2 linked regions of the Chelatococcus sp. HY11 genome follow. The protein of the gene in region 1 interacts with the protein of each later gene in a pairwise test. Links are inferred from orthologs where the notes say so. Each region holds a gene or a part of one and is shown in the gene's direction. Other genes may lie near its edges.

Region 1 (9,337 bases):
CGGCGCCAGGACATGGCCGATACGGGGGATATTATCGTTGCCCTGATCGATGACGAGGAGGCCACCCTGAAGCGGCTGCGCCGGCGTGGCTCGTCGATTGCGCTCGAGGCTGCCAATCCCGCCTATGAAACACGTGTCCTCGGGCCTGACAGGGTGCGCATCCAGGGCAAGCTCGTCAGTCTTCTACGTCGCTATTGAGCGGCTCCCTCTCCTCTCCCTCGGGGAGGCCGTCCGGCATGGCGTCGATGGGATCGAGGCTTTGACGTCTTGAGGCGGGTGCCTTGACGGTTGACGTCTTCTCGTCTGAGGGCCTGGCCGATGGTTGCGGCGGTTTCACGCCGGTGATCCATGGTCGCGATGCCGTCGATAGCGCCTGGGTCCGGTTGAAAGCTGCATCACGGGGATCCAGCGTCAGCATGATGGCGCCACTTCTGTCGAGAACGCGCCGATCGATGATTGTGCCGGCTTCGCAGGTTCGCGTTGCCGGCAATGGGCTGACGATGACAGCGGCACGTTTACAGTCTTCGGGAAAAGCGCGCTTGTCACGAACAAAGGCGATCACCTGACCGCTCTTCAAGCGTGCTGTACAGCCGAGCGGGTCGCAGAGCGTTCCGTGGCGCAAGGAGGGATCCTCGATCGCGCGTCCATCGCCATCGGCCCGCAACCATTGTTCCAGCACAAAGCCCGACGGTTTGCCGAGGATGACGAGCCGGCCGTCGGAGACGCGCAGGGCGAGGCCGCTCGCACCGCGATCGATGTAAATGTCAGGACGCGACGTGCCATGGGCCATCACGAGCCCAATCACCGCGGGAAGAAGGGCGAGCCAGCGCAAGGCCGTCGTCCATAGCGTGACCCAGAGGATGGCGATGACCATCACGCCGAGCGCTCCGACATCGAAGGCAGGCACAATGACACGCGAGCGTTCGAGCTCGGCGACCGCGCGGGCGGAGGCCAGCACCGGCACCGTGGCCTGGCCGATCAGCCACCAGACCGGCCGATCGAGCTCAAAGAACGACGCAAAGACGCCCAGCACCGAGAGCGGCATCACCGCGAGCTCGATCAGCGGCAAGGCCATGGCATTGCCGAGCAGGCCGAACGGGTTGAGGGTCTGGAAATGATAGGCGCTGAACGGGGCCGTGGCGATGGTCGCAACCGTCGTGGTCGTCGTCAGAAGAAACGCCCATCGCCCCGCGGCCCGCATCCAGCCGTAGGCGTCTGATGAGGGCGCGCCACCGGCGAGAAGCCCCGAGGGCCTCACAGTGAAGGCGATCATCCCGGCGACCGCTGCGAAGGACATCTGGAAACTCGGGCCCAACAGGGCTTCCGGGCGCAGGGCGAGGCAGATGAGCGCCGACAGGGCGAGATTGCGCATGGAGAGGGCTGGCCGGTCGATCAGGATCGCGCCCATCATGACGATGGTCATCACAAGGGAGCGCTGGGTGGCCACCTCGGCGCCGGAGAACAGACAGTAGGCCGTGGCACCGAGCATCCCGATGACGGCGGCCATCTTCTTCACCGGCCAGGCAAGCGCGATCGCCGGCCAAAGCGACAGAAGCGCTCGCGCCGCCCAGAACAGACTGCCGGCCGCGAGTGCCATATGGAGGCCGGAGATCGACACGATATGATAGATGCCGGCCGCGCGCAGGGCATCGTTGACCTCCTCCGTGATCAATCCGCGCTTGCCCGTGACAAGCGCTGCCGCCAGCGCCCCCTCCTGCCCTCCGGAGGCTTTGGCGATACGCTCCGTCAGGGTATTGCGGGCGACGTCATTCGCAATGGTCAACGCGGTCCAGATGTCCGGCGCCTCGGGCGGCGCCCGGACCGTCACCTTTCCGACGAGCGAGCCCACCGCCCCAAGTTCGGCGAAGAAGGCATCCCTGGCGAAGTCATAGCCGCCAGGGCGCGCGGCTGTCGGTGGCGGCAGAAGGCGGGCTGTCGCCTCGATGAAGTCACCCGCCTTTACGCTCGCACCCGGACGAAGGGAGACGCGCACCTGCGCGGGGCGATCATTCGCCGTGAGCGATCCAAGGCTTGCGACCCTGACGACGATGCGGGGGCCCGCCGGGCGCTCCTCTACGCTGAGAACAAGCCCGCCAAGCTTGGCGATCATCGGCCGGACGAGCACCGGCGCGGCCACGCTGCGCGTTCGCCATGTCGCCGCCGCAAACCCCGCCATGACGGCCGCAACGGCGATGGCCACACCGGCGAGGCGGCGATGGCGGCCCGTGACCGCAGCAACGAGAGCCGCGACACCCGTTCCAATCGCCGACGGCCACAGGGAAGGCTCCGCGTCGGCGAGAAAGTAGAGAATGATGCCGCAACCAAACGCGACGGGCAGCCACAGGAAGGCGCGCCGCCGCTCGGCCTCCAGAACAAGGAGATCCCGAGCGCCACCACGCGCCCCGCCGGTGACGAGACTATGCCATCCCGGCAGCAGGCCCCAGGCGGCAAGGCGTGATGGTCTGCCGTCATCGACGACGGTAATCGCGCGGCTCTTCTGGCGGGCCATGCGGGCGGAATACCCTGAATGACGGACCGGGTCGCGGCCAGGTTGCAATGGAGTGGTTCTGAAACGCGAAACGCAAAGAACGAACAATCACGTGATCGGCAGGCGAAAGCGCGCCGGGCTTGAAAGCGCCGGACCATGAAACATATTCCCGGAGACGCCGCACCAAATCGACCGCGACCAGCTGAGCCAAAAAGCAAACCGGTGAACGACGGCCTTTCGTGGCGGAAAGAGCTTCTTACCCCGGGCTGAGCATCATGCTAAACGACGCCCGACCGTGGACGGAAGCGACCTTGAACCGTCACGGCCATCGCTTTGGCACAAGAGAGCACATATCTGAGATGACCGGAACCGTCGTTACGCGTTTCGCGCCTTCGCCAACGGGCTTCCTTCATATTGGGGGCGCCCGCACGGCCCTGTTCAACTGGCTCTATGCCCGCCGGAATGGCGGCAAGATGCTGCTGAGAATCGAGGATACCGATCGCGAACGCTCCACGGAAGCGGCCATCGCCGCCATCCTCGACGGCCTGAGTTGGCTTGGGCTCGACTGGGATGGTGATGCCATTCACCAGTTCTCCCGCGCGGCGCGGCATCGCGAGGTCGCCGAGGAGCTGCTCGCGCGCGGACGCGCCTATTATTGCTATGCGACGCCTCAAGAGCTCGAAGCCATGCGCGAGGAGGCACGGCGTGAAGGGCGGCCGTTGCGTTATGACGGGCGTTGGCGTGATCGCCCGTCCTCGGAGGCGCCGGCCGGCGTGAAGCCGGTCATCCGTCTGCGCGCACCGACCGAAGGCGAGACGGTGATCGAGGATCAGGTGCAGGGTCGCGTCACGTGGCAGAACAAGGATCTGGACGATCTCGTTCTGCTGCGCTCCGACGGCACGCCGACCTACATGCTCGCGGTCATCGTGGATGATCATGACATGGGCGTCACCCACATTATCCGCGGTGACGACCATCTCACCAACGCCGCGCGGCAGAAGCAGATTTATGAGGCGCTCGGCTGGGACGTGCCCATCATGGCGCATATCCCCCTGATTCATGGTCCGGACGGCGCCAAGCTCTCGAAGCGTCACGGTGCTCTCGGCATCGACGCCTATCGCTCGATGGGCTATCTCCCGACGGCGTTGCGCAACTATCTTGTGCGCCTCGGCTGGAGCCATGGCGATCAGGAGATCTTTTCGACCGAGGAGATGATCGCGGCCTTTGATCTCGGCTCCATCGGGCGCTCTCCGGCCCGCTTCGACTTTGCGAAGCTGGAGAATCTCAACGGCCATTACATGCGCAGTGCCGACGACGAGATGCTGGTCCGGGCGCTGGAAGATATTCTGCCTGAACTCGGTCCGGCGCGTGGCCTCGGGCCAACCTTGCCGCCCAGTCTGCGTGAAAAGCTGCTCGCCGCGATGCCCGGCCTCAAGGAGCGTGCCAAGACTCTGGTCGAACTTCTTGACAGCGCTTCATTCCTCTACGCATCACGCCCCCTGGCCTGCGATGACAAGGCGACAGCCCTTCTCAACGCGGACGGCCGGGATCGGCTTGCTCTGGTGCTCCCTGCCCTTGAAGGGATCAATGACTGGAGCAACGAGACGACCGAGGCCGCAGTGAGAGCTACCGCGACCGAAGCCGGGTTGAAACTTGGCCAGCTAGCGCAACCGTTGCGTGCAGCCCTCACCGGCCGCGGCACCTCTCCCGGCCTGTTCGATGTCATGACAGTACTCGGACGTGATGAAAGTTTAGGCCGTATCCGCGATCAGCTGCCCTGAGCCATTCCGGCCGCTTGAACGATGGTCGTGGATGGGCTAGAGCATGTTCGGGGCGGGCTGGGATCTCGATGGATACTGGCATCAAGCCATTGATTCCGCGCGATTTCTTATCGCGCAGAGTCAATTGCAGATCCAAAATGGGCCGGCGACTCACCAAGGTGAGGCATGAACGGCTCGACTTTCATTGCCGTTGAGCTTTTTTGATTTTCATGGGCAAGGGCATGAGATTGAACGTGATCGTCGCATGACACGACCTTTCCTGCGCTAACTTTTTGGAATCAAACCCATTCCTGAGTTTGGGCAATTTCCTCAAGCTCATGCATGCGGTCTGGCTGTGACGGCTTCGCTGCGTTTGAGCAGAAGGATATATCCATGAGCGACAAGGCAATCACCTTGACTGTTGACGGAAAGGGCATCGACCTTCCGGTGAAGGATGGTACGATAGGCCCGAGCGTCGCCGATATCGGTGCCTTGTACAAGCATAGCGGGATGTTCACCTACGATCCGGGCTTCTCGTCTACGGCGAGTTGCGAATCCGCCATCACCTATATCGATGGCGACGAGGGGATTCTCCTCTACCGTGGCTTCCCGATCGAGCAGCTCGCCGAGCACGGCGACTTCCTGGAGACCTGTTATCTCCTGCTCTATGGGGAACTGCCGACGGCGAGCCAAAAGGCGGAATTCGACTATGTGGTGACCCGCCACACCATGGTTCACGATCAGATGAACCGCTTCTTCCAGGGCTTTCGCCGCGATGCGCATCCGATGGCCGTGATGGTGGCGTCTGTCGGTGCTCTTTCGGCCTTCTACCACGACTCGACCGATATCTCCGATCCGCAGCAGCGCATGATCGCGTCCATGCGGATGATCGCCAAGATGCCGACACTGGCCGCCATGGCCTATAAATACTCGGTCGGTCAGCCGTTCGTGTACCCGAAGAACGATCTCGATTACACGTCCAACTTCCTGCGCATGTGCTTCGGCGTGCCTTGCGAGGAATATGTGGTCAATCCGGTCCTGGCGCGCGCGCTTGACCGCATCTTCATCCTGCATGCCGACCATGAGCAGAACGCCTCGACTTCGACCGTTCGCCTCGCCGGCTCGTCGGGGGCCAATCCCTTCGCCTGCATCGCCGCCGGCATCGCTTGCCTGTGGGGGCCCGCCCATGGCGGCGCGAACGAAGCCGCCCTCAAGATGCTGGCCGAGATCGGCACGCCCGATCGCATCCCGCAGTTCATCGCCAAGGCCAAGGACAAGAACGATCCGTTCCGTCTCATGGGCTTCGGCCACCGCGTCTACAAGAACTACGATCCGCGCGCCAAGATCATGCAGCGCACGACGCACGAGGTGCTCAACGAGCTCGGGATCAAGGACGATCCGCTGCTCGACGTCGCGCTCGAACTGGAGCGCATCGCGCTGCATGACGAATACTTCATCGAGAAGAAGCTCTATCCCAACATCGATTTCTACTCGGGCATCACGCTGAAGGCGCTCGGCTTCCCGGTGTCGATGTTCACGGTGCTCTTCGCGCTGGCCCGCACCGTTGGCTGGATCGCCCAGTGGAAGGAAATGATCGAGGATCCGTCCCAGAAGATCGGCCGTCCGCGCCAGCTCTATATCGGCGCGCCCCAGCGCGACTACATGCCGATGGCGCAGCGTTCCTGAGTTTGGAACGCATTGACGACATGAAAAAGGGGCATTCAGGCCCCTTTTTTGTTGCTCGGCTCAGACACCGATCAAACTGGCAGTCGGCGCACGCGCAACTCATCGGTGATGACTTCGGCAGCCCTGTCGCTCGGTCGAGACGCGCCGATGCTCATGGCTGCTTCCACGCGATCGAACGCAGCGAGCTGGGCCGCGCGTTCCGGAGACGCCGACATCAGAGGCAGAAGCGCCCCCGCGAGGTTATCGACAGTGCAGTTCCATTGCAGGAATTCGGGCACGGCGGGCTCATCGAGAATGATATTGGGCAGGCTTGCGTGCTCGACGATGATGAAATGGCGCACTTGCACCTCAAGCCGCGAGACCTTGTAGGCTACAACTGTCGGGATACGTGCCAGGGCGAGTTCGAGCGTGACTGTTCCGGATGCGGCAAGTGCGGCAGTCGCGGAGCGGAACGCCGCATATTTGGCTTCCTCGCCACTGACGACCGTGGGTCTGATAGGCCAGGACGCGAGCCCCTGCTCGATCAGCGGCGCGACATGAGGCACCGCCGGCAGCACCCACTGCACATGGCCGCTGAGCCTCGCCGAAACGGCAGCCACCGTTTCGCCCAGGACGGGCATCAGGCGCGTAACCTCGGAGCGTCGGCTGCCCGGCAGAACGAGCACGGTCGGCGGCCGATCATTATAGGGCGGCTCGCTCCGCTCACCAGGCCCCGGACGCAGCGCGTCGAGACGCTCGATCAAGGGATGGCCGACGTAGGTGCAGGGCGGACCGCCGAGGCGGGCATGCGCGGCCGGCTCGAAAGGCAGCAGCGCCAGTACATGATCGACATAGGAGCGCATCTTGCGCGCCCTCCCGGGCCGCCACGCCCAGACGGTGGGACTGACATAATCCACCACCGGCAGATCGGGCAGGGCCGCCTTGACTCGCCGCGCGACACGGTGCGTGAAATCCGGGCTGTCAATGATGACGACCATATCAGGCCGTTGAGCGATAATGGCGTCCGCGGTCGTCTTGATGCGGTTGATCAAGGTCGGCAGCCGGGCAATGACCGCGGCGAAGCCCATGACCGCTATATCCGACATGGGGAAGAGGCTCTTCAGTCCCTCAGCCTCCATGGCCCGCCCACCGACACCTGTGAACGTGACGCCATCGGGCGCAAGACGCCGGCTGAGCGCCTGCATCAGCCTGGCCCCCAGCTGATCTCCGGATTCCTCTCCAGCGACCACGAATATCCGCGCGGGCATGCCTTCTCCTCGATCGTCGCACGCGTGCTTTTGCCGCCGACCACCGCCCTTGCGCGGCGGATGCTCACTTGGAATCGAGCGCGCCGGTCTATCTATTTGAACGGGCGCCGGATTTGTCCGAAATCCGCATCCGCTTATCGGCTCGATACTCTAGGCGGCTCCGTGCGGGAATCGACCCCGAGCAGGAACAGTCCGCGCCGATCCGCTTCCTGGACCGTGCGTTCAATCTCGACGATCAACGTCGTTTTCGCCCCAACCGCAATGCCTTGAAGGCCGGCTGCAGCCGCTCTTACCACGGTACGCGGACCGATGGTGGGAAGATCGACGCGAAGATCCTGGTCGCGCTTCGCTGTCTTCACCAATACCCCGCCATGGGTGGCGCGCAAGCGGGCTCCTCTGCGCAGCTTTTGCACACGCCGCAGCATGGCATCGGTGCCCTCAGGGCCTTCGATGGCGGCGACCCAATGCGCACAGATGACCGAGGCTTGGCCGACGTCGAAGGGAGAGAGGGAATCGAGCACGGCGAGGCCACGCGCAATGCTGGACCAGCTGTCGGAATCCGGCGCGACAGCGCCGAGTTGGCCTTGCGGAGCGAGCAGCTCCGGCGCGAGCTGATCAATGCCCGCAACTGCAAAGCCCTCTTCCTCGATGAGGCGCACGACGCCGCCCAAGAGACCATCGTCGCCAGACCCGAGGATGGCAGCAATTTCCTCACGATTGCGATAGGCGGACAGCGCACCCATGAAAGCAATCGGCTTCGGCCGCGTGACGGTGCCGATCAGGACAACTTCCGCCGGCTTCCAGGCCTTGAGTGCCGCAAGCGTCCGCTTGTAGTCGATGAGGTCAACAATCAGGTCGGCGCGCCGGGCAAGTGCCCGCTCCGCGAAGCCACGAAAAGCCAAGATCCTGACCGCCCTGCCCCGGCGTTCGAGGGCAGCCGCTAGCAAATCCGGTAACGCACCACCCCCGGCGAGAAGAACCACCGGTGCTCCGGCATCGTCGGCCTTGAGATCGGTCGGCGCCGGAGTTTCGCTCACGCCTCTCGCGGCGTGCATATAGCCCGCTTCCCGCCGACGCGGATGAAGTCCAGCACCTCCTGGACGACCGCGAGCTTGTCGAACTCCGCGGCGACATCCTCGACACGCTCCATCAGCGTGCCCTCCGCCGCGAAGAGAAGACGATAGGCGCGCCGGAGGCTATGAATATCCTCCCGCGAGAAGCCGCGACGCTGCAGTCCTACAATATTGAGGCCTGCGAGGTGAGCACGGTTGCCGAGCGCCATCCCATAAGGGATCACGTCATTCTCCACGCCGGACAGGCCGCCGACGAAGGCATGGGAGCCAACACGGGCAAACTGGATGATCGCCGCGCCACCGCCGACGATCACATAATCCCCGAGCGTCACATGCCCGGCGAGCATCACGTTGTTGGAGAGAACGACATGATCACCGACATGGCAGTCATGGCCGATATGAGAATTGGCGAGCAGCGCACAGTGGTTGCCGACGACGGTCTCGAGCCCGCCGCCCTCCGTGCCCGGATTGATGGTGACGCCCTCGCGGATCAGGCAGTCGCTGCCGATGGTCAGGCTCGACGCCTCGCCGCGAAATTTCAGATCCTGCGGCTGGTGGCCGATGGACGCGAACGGGAAGATGCGGGTTCTGGGACCAATCGTCGTGCGTCCGGCAACAACCGCATGGCTGACAAGCTCGCAGCCATCGCCAAGCACGGCCTCTGGACCCACCATGCAGAACGGACCAATCCGCACGCCCTCGCCAAGAGACGCGCCGCTCTCCACAATGGCGGTTGGATGAATATCGCCCATCACGTCACTCAACGACCAGCATGGCGCTGACTTCCGCCTCGCAGACGAGGACGCCGTCGACCTTCGCCTCGCCGCGGAACCACCACATGTTGCGGCGATTGTTGATTTTCTTCATGTGATACTCAACCGTGTCGCCCGGGCCGACAGGCCTACGGAACTTGGCCTTGTCGATGGTCATGAAGTAGACTTCCTTCGGCCGCGACTTCTGGGCAAGCTTGGACGCCACGCACAGGGCGCCGGCGGTCTGAGCCATTCCTTCGATCATGAAGACGCCGGGAAACATTGGCCGCGTGGGAAAATGCCCCGCGAACTGCGGCTCGTTATACGTGAC
Region 2 (9,214 bases), 860 kb from region 1 along the record:
CACCGACAAGCTGGCGGACAGGGCCTGGGCGCTTTTCGGCGAGATCCAGCCCGGGTGGGCACGTGTGCAGGCGATCTGTGACTTCGTGCACGATCATATCGCCTTCGGCTATGAACATGCCTCGACCGCGCGGACGGCCTCGGACGGCTTCGCGGAACGGATCGGCGTCTGCCGCGACTACGCGCATCTCGCCATCACATTCTGCCGGTGCATGAATATCCCGGCGCGCTATTGCACCGGCTATCTCGGCGACATCGGCATCCCGCCCGTTGATCTGCCGATGGATTTCAGTGCCTGGTTTGAAGTCTGGCTCGGCGGTCGCTGGTATACCTTCGATGCGCGGCATAATACGCCGCGCATCGGCCGGATCCTCATGGCAACTGGCCGGGACGCGACGGACGTCGCCATCTCGACCAGCTTCGGCCGCAGCAGCCTCGTCCAGTTCTCGGTGATCACGGACGAGGTGACGTAAGCCTCTTGCGTCAGGCCGCGCGGATGCCGAGGGTGCGGTTCGTCTCACGGCCGAAGCCGCGGATCGCGATCTTGTCGCCGAAGACCTCGACCACCGCGAACGCCGACGTGTCGGGCGTGTCGACCATGCCCTTGAAATTGACGAAATACTTGCCCGATACCTCGCCGTAGTTGCCAGCGTGGTTATGGCCGTTGAAAAAGGCCACGAAATTGTCGTAGCTCGTCAGAAGATCCACGATCCGCTCGCTGTCCCACAGGTTGTGAACATTGGCGGGAAAGACCGGATAATGGCAGAGCACGATGACCTTCTCACCCGCCTGCTTGGCCTTGTCCAATGAAGCCTGCAGCCAGGAGAACTGCTCGTCGCTGAGCGAGCCGTTCCATGTCATCGCATTGATGGCCTTGGCCTCCTGCAGCTTCTTCAGGCGCTCGCGGGCGATCTCCTGCTTCGGGTGCTTGGGGCCAGTCGAGAACAGGCTCACATCGTTGCCGTCGAGCACGATGAAGCGATAGTTGCCGCCCTTGAAGTCGTAATAGGCGCTCGGCATGCCCGCCGTCCGGACCACCGCGTTCAGATAGTCAGCCGCCACTTCATAGTCGTGGTTGCCGAGCAGAAAGAACTTCTCGTGCTTCAGCGCGTCATAGAGCGGCATGATATCGCCGAAGCTCTGCCAATGACGATCGATGATGTCGCCCAGGGTCGCGACGAACTGCAGGTCTTCCTTGTTGAGGGTCTTGATGGCCTCGGACAGCTTCCACAGGCTATTGGCGTAGAAGCGGGTTCCCTGCGGGTTCGGCGGAACCGGCGCGTATTGCGGATCGGCGATGATGCCGAAACGGAAATCAGGGCTGGCCTGCGCGCTGGCGCTTGTGGCGCCGAAGCCCGCGAAGGGGGCCATGAGGGCGGCGATGCCGCCGATTTTCAAACTGTCGCGACGCGTGATCATTGGGGAACTCCCATGGTGGAGATTGCCCCGTCTAGCTCAGGCTCGATGGCGCTGATGTGACAGCGAATGCGATCAGCCGCCGTCCGTTCCAAGCGCGATCGGCGATGCGAGCCAGTCCTGCCCCGCGGCCGCCGCCTCGGCGTCTTCAGGCGTCACCCATTGAAAGCCGGCCAGTTGGTGCCGGAAGAAGGTGAACTGCCGCTTGGCATAGCGGCGGGTATCGCTCTGCGCTTCGCGGACGGCCTCGTCGCGCCCGATCTCCCCCTTGAGATGACGGATAAGCCAGGGAACGCCGTGGGCGCGCATGACGGGAAGGTCGGGATCGAGCCCGCGCGCCCCGAGCGCCCTCACCTCCTCCAGCGCGCCAGCCTCCATCATGACGAGAAAGCGCGCATCGATGCGGCGGGCGAGCTCCGCACGGTCCGGCATGAGGAACAGCCCCAGTCGATCAGCATGGGACAAGAGGCCTGGTCGCTTGTGGCTGCGGAAGAAGGTAAGTGAACGGCCCGTCGCCGCCAGGACCTCCATCGCGCGCAAGATGCGCTGGCGATCGGTCGGCCCGATCCGTGCGGCGCTCTGCGGATCCCGGACCGCGAGATCCGCATACAGCAGGGGCGTATCACGGCCCTCGGCGCGCGAGCGCACGTCGCGCCGCACCTCCTCGGGTACCGGCGGGATATCCGACAGACCTTCGATCAGCGTCTTGAAGTAAAGGCCCGTGCCGCCCGTGATGATGACCGGCCGGCCCGCCTTCCTGGCCGAGGCCAGCACCGGTTCGATATCGATGAGATAGCGGCCGACCGAATAGTTCTCGGCGCCGTCGACATGCCCATAGAGCGCGTGCGGCGCCGCCTCCTCATCCTCAACACTCGGCCGCGCGGTAATGATTCTGAGGTCGCGATAGACCTGCATCGAATCGGCGTTGACGACGACGCCGCCATAGCGCTGCGCGAGGCTTGTCGCCAACGCGGACTTGCCTGATGCGGTTGGCCCTGCGATGAGAATGGTGCGCAGTCTGTCCGACACCTCAACGTCCTTTCCCATTCACCCCGTTTGCATGGCCACCGTATCCGCATGACCGACACCACCCAGACGCATGTCGCGACGCTGGTCGCGGCCCCGGGAAGCGATCTCCTCAGCGATGCCCTCATCGCCCGCGTGGCGCAAGCCCTACCTGAAGCCGGAACGCCCGCGCGGCTCGATCCGACGCTCGCGGTCGACATCCCCTTCCGGCCTGCGATCGAGGGCGCCGCCGACCCTGACCCGCGCGTCATGGCCAAGCGCGTCCATGTTGCGCTCGACGGATTGCCGATCGATGTCTTCGTCCAGCGGCTGGCCGAGCGCCGCAAGCGACTGTTCCTCGCCGACATGGATTCCACCATGATCGGTCAGGAGTGCATCGACGAGCTCGCCGACTTCGTGGGCCTGAAGGACAAGGTGGCGACGATTACCGAGCGCGCCATGCGAGGCGAGATCGCCTTCGAGCCAGCGTTGCGCGAGCGCGTCGCCCTTCTCGCCGGCCTCGATGTCGATGTCGTTGACCGCATTATCACTGAGCGCATCACGCTGACCGCCGGCGGCCGCACGCTCATCGCGACGCTGCGCGCCAAGGGGGCCTATACCTGCCTTGTCTCCGGCGGCTTCACCCTGTTCACCACGAGGATCGCCAAGGTTCTCGGCTTCGAGGAAAACCGCGCCAACGTGCTTCTCACGGAAGGCGGCAAGCTTTCCGGCAAGGTCGAGGAACCGATCCTCGGACGGGAGGCGAAGCTCGCCACCTTGCAGGAGCTGCGCGAAAAATTCGGCCTCGCCGCGCACGAGGTGGTGGCGATCGGCGACGGCGCCAATGACCTCGCGATGCTCGGAGACGCTGGCCTTGGTGTGGCATTCCGTGCCAAACCAGCCGTGGCCGCTGCCGCCCACGCGCGCCTCGACCATGCCGATCTCACCGCCCTCCTCTTTGCCCAGGGCTATCGCAGCGATGAATTCGTCAGGCCAACCGACTGAACAGAAACGGGAGAAACCCGCCGTCGCGCGTGATCGCTCTCGGATGCCGCGAGGTTTGCGCATGATCGTGGTCGCCCTGCTCGTGATCGCGATGGTCTTCTGCGGGATCTGGTGGTCTGGAGCGCTGTGGTACCGGTTACCCGTCGGCCCCTATGGGCGCTACGCCGCGATCGCCGGCTGGTTGCTGCTCTCGCTCGGCACGATCGTCGTGCTTCTCCGGGGAGACTGGCGCCCGCTCCTGCTCTATGCTGCGGTGTTCGTCGGGCTCAGTCTGTGGTGGACCACCATCAGGCCCTCAAACGACAGGGAATGGGCGGATGACGTCGGCCGGATGCTCTCAGCCGAGATCAACGGTAACAGCGTCACGCTGCATAACGTCCGCAATTTCGAATGGCGCACCGAGACGGACTACACGCCCCGCTGGGAGACGCGCCGCTACGACCTCGCCACGCTGACGTCGGTCGATATGGTGCTGTCCTACTGGGGGCGGCCGGCCATCGCCCACACGCTGGTGTCCTTTGGCTTCGCCGACGGCCAGTTCGTTGTTTTCTCGGTCGAGATCCGCAAGGAAAAGACCGAGAGCTTCTCGGAGATAGGCGGTTTCTTCAAGGAATTCGAGACAAGCATCGTCGCGGCCGACGAGCGCGACATCGTCCGGCTGCGGCCGAATGTGCGCGGCGAGGACACCTACATCTACCGGATTCGCATGTCCAAGGAGGCGGCTCGATCACTGTTTCTCGCCTATGCCGAGGCGGCGAATGCCCTCACGCAGCGGCCGCGCTTCTACAACACCATCACCGCCAACTGCACCACCATCGTCTATGAGATGGTGAACCGCATCGTGCCGGGCCTTCCCATGGATTACCGGCTGGTGCTGTCGGGCTATTTGCCAGAATACATCCACGATGTCGGCGGCCTCGACACCAACACCAGCGTGGCCGAGTTGAGGAAACGCGGCCGGATCACGGAGCGTGCGATCGCGGCTGATAAAAGTCCGGACTTTTCCAATGCGATCCGGGCCAATGTCCCCGGTATTCCCGTGCCCACGACAGCGATCACTGACGGCAACAGGTGACGGATCATGACCAACATCCGCATCATCCTTCACGGCAAGGCGGCGGGAAATGCGGAGGTGCGCCACGCGGTTCGTACCCTGCGGCGGGAGGGGCATGGCGTGGGTGTGCGTGTCACCTATGAAGCGGGTGACGCGGCCCGTATGGCGCAGGAGGCAGTGGAAGCCGCGCGCCAAGGCGATGTCGACGTCATCGTCGCGGGCGGCGGCGACGGCACGGTCAACGAGGTGTTCTCCGCAGGTCTGGCAGCGCGCCCGCCGGAGCGTTGCTCCTTCGGCATCCTGCCGCTCGGCACAGCCAACGATTTCGCGCGTTCGGCCGGCATACCGGTCACTGACATGACGGCCGCCCTGCGGATAGCCGCGGAAAGTCGGGCTCACGTGATCGATGTCGGGCGCATCAATGAGCGCAACTTCATCAATGTGATGACGGGCGGCTTCGGCTCACGCGTCACCGTCGAGACCGATCCTGAACTGAAGCGCCGCCTCGGTGGCCTCGCTTATGTCCTGACGGGCCTTACGCGGTTTCGCGAACTCTCATCCAACAACGGACGTTTCCACGCCGAGGGTTTCTCGTGGGAGGGACGTTTCCTCGCCCTCGCCATCGGCAACGGGCGCCAAGCCGGTGGCGGCATCCCCCTCTGCCCAGATGCGCTGATCGACGATGGCCTGCTCGATCTGATGATCCTGCCAGAACTCGACGCGGAGGAGCGTTTCGACGCGCTTGCCCGCCTCCTCGGCCAGGGCGCGGCCGGCATCGAGGAACTCGTGGTGCGCGTCAGGAGCCCGTGGATCGAGTTCACCTCAGATGAGGTTCTGCACGTCAACCTCGACGGAGAACCCATGCACACGACGCTTTTTCGTGCCGCCTGCCAGCGCAGCGCGCTGGCCGTTCACCTCGGTTCCACGGCACTCCTCGGGCCCGGCTCCAATGGAGCATCATCGCTGCCCGCCGACCACCGTCCCTGAGCGAGAACGAGCACAAGCCAGCAGGCCATCGCCCAGGCCGCCCCGGCGCACCAGCCCGCCAGCACGTCGCTCGGCCAGTGCACGCCGAGATAGAGCCGGCTGAGGCCAACCAGAAGCGTCAGCCCGACCGCGACCGCGAGGATATACAGGCGCACGACGCGCCTTTTCTCCACCCGCGCCAGGAGCACGCCGATCGTGAGATAGGTAATGGCCGACAGCATGGCATGGCTGCTCGGGAAACTGAGCGAATGGATATCAACGAGATGGGCCACGAGGTCGGGCCTTGGCCTGTCGAACCCGAGCTTCAGAAGATGGCCGAGGAGAAGTCCGCCCCCCATGGAGACCGTGAGCAGCACCGCTATGGCACGCTTGTGCACCAGGACAAGATAACCGATCACGACCATAATGATGAGCGCCAGCACCGGGATGCTGCCGAGGCTTGTGATATCGCGCATGACGATTTCCAGCCATCGCGGACCGATCGGGTCGGCAAGATCGGCGGGATTGCGCAGGGCGAGGAGAATGCCGGTATCGAACGCCTCCAGCTCGCCAGCGCGCATTTCCTCGGCAACCGCCAGAAAGCCGAGAATTCCGCCGGCCATCACAAGGAGGGCCAATACCAAGCCGACTTCGCGCAGCGCCCCTTTCCACATGGCCTTGAAATCGAAGCCCAAGCTTTAATCCTCCTTATGCCCTTGCGGCGCCATGGACGCTCCACGATCTGTCCCTAGATAGGTGTGGGATATTCGCATTACCCCACCCCGACTGACAGCGGCAGTGCCGTCGTCCAAAAAGGCATCAGGCCGGATTACAGTGAAACGGCTTTCGACCAAAGTGATGCTTACAACTAGGGATGGAGCGGCGATCCCGGTCCATTGCATTCCGCCGCTCCAGGAAAAGCTCATCCCACCAACAGACCGTCAGGCGGTGTCCGTGACACAGCCCCCGCTCCACGTGGAGACCATCTTGCCACAACCCGCCCGCAAGGCACTGCTCGTCATCAATAGGCATGCACGCAACGGATATCCTGTCCCGGACGCAGCGCTCGATCGCCTTCGCGCTGGCGGCATTGAGCTGATGGAGGCCGATCCGCTTGATGTCGCGGTGTCCATCGACAACGCCCGCGCGTCAGGATGCAACTGCGTCATCATCGGAGGCGGCGATGGCACCCTGAACAGGGCCGCGCCGGCGCTTTCGCGGACCGATCTGCCACTTGGGATCCTGCCGCTCGGCACCGCCAATGATCTCGCCAGAAGTCTCGCGATCCCGCCCTCGCCCGTCGAGGCCGCTTCCATCATCGTCGATGGCCATCACCGTCCGATTGACCTCGGCGAAGTGAATGGCGTCCCTTTCTTCAATGTCGCCAGCATCGGCTTCAGCGCCGACCTCGCGCGGGAATTGACCGCCGACGCCAAGAAGCGCTTCGGCACCCTTGGTTACGCGCTGGCAGGCCTGCGCATCCTGGCGCGGATGAGGCCATTCACAGTGACGATCGAGCATGACGGCAAGCGCGACGTCATCCGCACAGTCCAGGTGTCAGTCGGCAACGGTCGTCACTACGGCGGCGGCCTCACAGTAGACCTCGACGCGCGGCCGGATGACGGGTTGCTGCACGTCTACAGCCTCGGCGTCGAGCACTGGTGGCAGTTGCTGGCCCTCCTCCCCGCTCTGAAGCAAGGCACCCAGGGTCGCTGGCGCGAAGTTTACACCTTCACCACGACGGCCTGCACGGTCGAGACGCGGCGCCCGCGCAGCATCAACACCGACGGGGAGCTCACGGGCAAGACCCCGGCAAGCTTCCATGTCATACCCGGTGCGGTCGAGGTCTACACACGTCCGTTGGCATAAACAAAAACGGCCGCCCCGAAACCCGGAGCGGCCGTCTGCTTTGTCACGATGGGCGCGGAGTGCCCGCGCCGTTCCTTTTACTCGATGGTCACGGCCACGAAGCGCACCTCGCCCTGGGCATTGGCCACGAGAAGGAGCGCCGACTTCTTGCCGTCCTTCTTCAGGGCCTCGACACGCTTGGTCACATCGGCCGGCGACGACACCGACTCCTGGCCGACTTCCATGATGATGTCGCCGCTCTGGATACGCTTGTCGGCGGCCGAGGAATTGGGATCGACGCGCGTGACGACCACGCCCTTCAGATCGTCCTTGATCGAATAGCGGCGACGCAGGTCGTCGGTGATGCTGGACAAGTCGAGACCGAGCGCCTTGCGCGCCACCGGCTTCTCGACGCCACCATCCTTGGCCACATTCGCCTGCTTCTCCCCGTCCTCGAGACGGCCCAGCTTGACGGTCGCCGTGGTTTCCTTGCCCTTGCGGAGATAGACAACCTCGACATCCTTGCCGACCGGAGTAGCCGCGACCATCCGCGGCAGATCCCGGGCGCTCTTCACTTCCTTGCCATCGAACTTGGTGATCACGTCACCGATCTCCAAGCCGATGGGCTTTGCAGGCCCCTTTTCGTCGACACCCGCCACGAGCGCGCCACGCGCCTTCTCAAGACCCAGCGCCTCCGCGGTCTGATCATCGACGCCCTGGATGCGAACGCCGAGCCATCCGCGGCGCGTCTCACCGAACTCACGCAACTGGTCGACGACTGTCGAAGCCATGGATGACGGCACGGCGAAGCCGATGCCGACAGAGCCGCCGGTCGGCGAGAGAATGGCCGTGTTGATGCCGACGACCTCACCGGCCATGTTGAACAGCGGACCACCGGAGTTGCCGCGGTTGATGGCCGCGTCGGTCTGGATGTAGTTGTCGTAGGGGCCCTGGTCGATATTGCGGTTGTGAGCCGATACGATACCCGCCGAGACCGAGCCGCCCAGTCCGAAGGGGTTGCCGATGGCGATCACCCAGTCGCCGATGCGCAGCTTGTCCGAATCACCAAATTTCACCGCCTTCAGCGGCTTGTCCGGCTTCACCTTGAGCACGGCGAGATCGAGCTTGGAATCCTTGCCGAGAAGCTCGGCCTTAAGCTTGGTGCCGTCGTTGAAGATGGCCGTGATTTCGTTCGCCTCGCCAATGACGTGGTTGTTCGTGACGATGATGCCGGACGAATCAATGACGAAGCCGGAGCCGAGGGAGCTGGCGCGGCGCGGCGCCTGAGGCGCATCCCCGCCCTGTCCGCGACGCTTGAAGAACTCCTCGAACAGATCCTCGAAAGGCGTGCCCGGCGGCAGCTGCGGCATCGCGCGCTCACGCGTGGCGCCACCCGTCGTGGCCGCGGAAATATTGACCACGGCATCCGTCACCTGTTCGGCGAGATCGGCGAAGGAATCAGGCCCCCTTGCCAGGGCGGGCAACGGTGCCAGCGCGATGGCCGACACGATCGCTATCGCAGATGCGACCCGCCTCGTCTGCGTCGCCACCAGGGACATCGATAACGTCGGAAAACCGGCCATGGAGCCCTCTATCTCTTGAAATCAACGCCGCTCTGGGCAGCCCTTATTGAAGCACGAATAAGGCAGACCCGCGACGGCCGCTCTGTCACTTCCCCGTCAACGCGTGCTTGCGTCAATGCCATGCGGCACGGCACGCCGCCACATGGAACGCCGCCACATGGGGAAATCGTGCTCAAACGTCGGAGTTACAAGCCCTAAACAATACCGCTTCGTACAATCCAGACGATGAGAACCCCCGCCACCGCCGAGATAACGCCGACGACGCGCATCCGTTCGATCGGGGCCTCCGCGGCTTCCGCGAGCGCCTTGCGAGTCGCGGCGGGAAAAGCGGCGAACAC

Evidence for each region.
Region 2: the proteins of gltA (region 1) and yegS interact in binary tests that used the Escherichia coli proteins (3 or more experiments, as listed by UniProt). The link is inferred for Chelatococcus sp. HY11 from one-to-one orthologs.

The regions. Positions count from the first base shown.
Region 1 is NZ_JAHBRX010000001.1:1,126,758-1,136,094, forward strand. The notes cover bases 3,814-6,787. They hold gltA (citrate synthase), read left to right. Parts: upstream 3,814-4,641; coding sequence 4,642-5,934; downstream 5,935-6,787. Other genes in these bases: gltX (glutamate--tRNA ligase), read left to right, coding at 3,814-4,269; lpxB (lipid-A-disaccharide synthase), read right to left, coding at 6,006-6,787. Outside these bases: transcriptional repressor LexA, read left to right, coding at 1-198; KIO74_RS05350 (ComEC/Rec2 family competence protein), read right to left, coding at 176-2,509; more of gltX, read left to right, coding at 2,848-3,813; more of lpxB, read right to left, coding at 6,788-7,181; KIO74_RS05370 (LpxI family protein), read right to left, coding at 7,316-8,236; lpxA (acyl-ACP--UDP-N-acetylglucosamine O-acyltransferase), read right to left, coding at 8,215-9,006; 3-hydroxyacyl-ACP dehydratase FabZ, read right to left, coding at 9,011-9,337.
Region 2 is NZ_JAHBRX010000001.1:264,115-273,328, reverse strand. The notes cover bases 3,636-6,486. They hold yegS (lipid kinase YegS), read left to right. Parts: upstream 3,636-4,506; coding sequence 4,507-5,466; downstream 5,467-6,486. Other genes in these bases: KIO74_RS01370 (lipid kinase), read left to right, coding at 6,400-6,486; KIO74_RS01375 (phosphatase PAP2 family protein), read right to left, coding at 5,391-6,140; KIO74_RS01385 (Lnb N-terminal periplasmic domain-containing protein), read left to right, coding at 3,636-4,500. In the rest of the region: KIO74_RS01405 (transglutaminase-like domain-containing protein), read left to right, coding at 1-472; KIO74_RS01400 (metallophosphoesterase), read right to left, coding at 483-1,418; tRNA (adenosine(37)-N6)-dimethylallyltransferase MiaA, read right to left, coding at 1,491-2,444; phosphoserine phosphatase SerB, read left to right, coding at 2,493-3,425; more of KIO74_RS01385, read left to right, coding at 3,487-3,635; more of KIO74_RS01370, read left to right, coding at 6,487-7,314; KIO74_RS01365 (DegQ family serine endoprotease), read right to left, coding at 7,392-8,876; KIO74_RS01360 (DUF2065 domain-containing protein), read right to left, coding at 9,071-9,214. UniProt on the Escherichia coli protein: In vitro phosphorylates phosphatidylglycerol but not diacylglycerol; the in vivo substrate is unknown.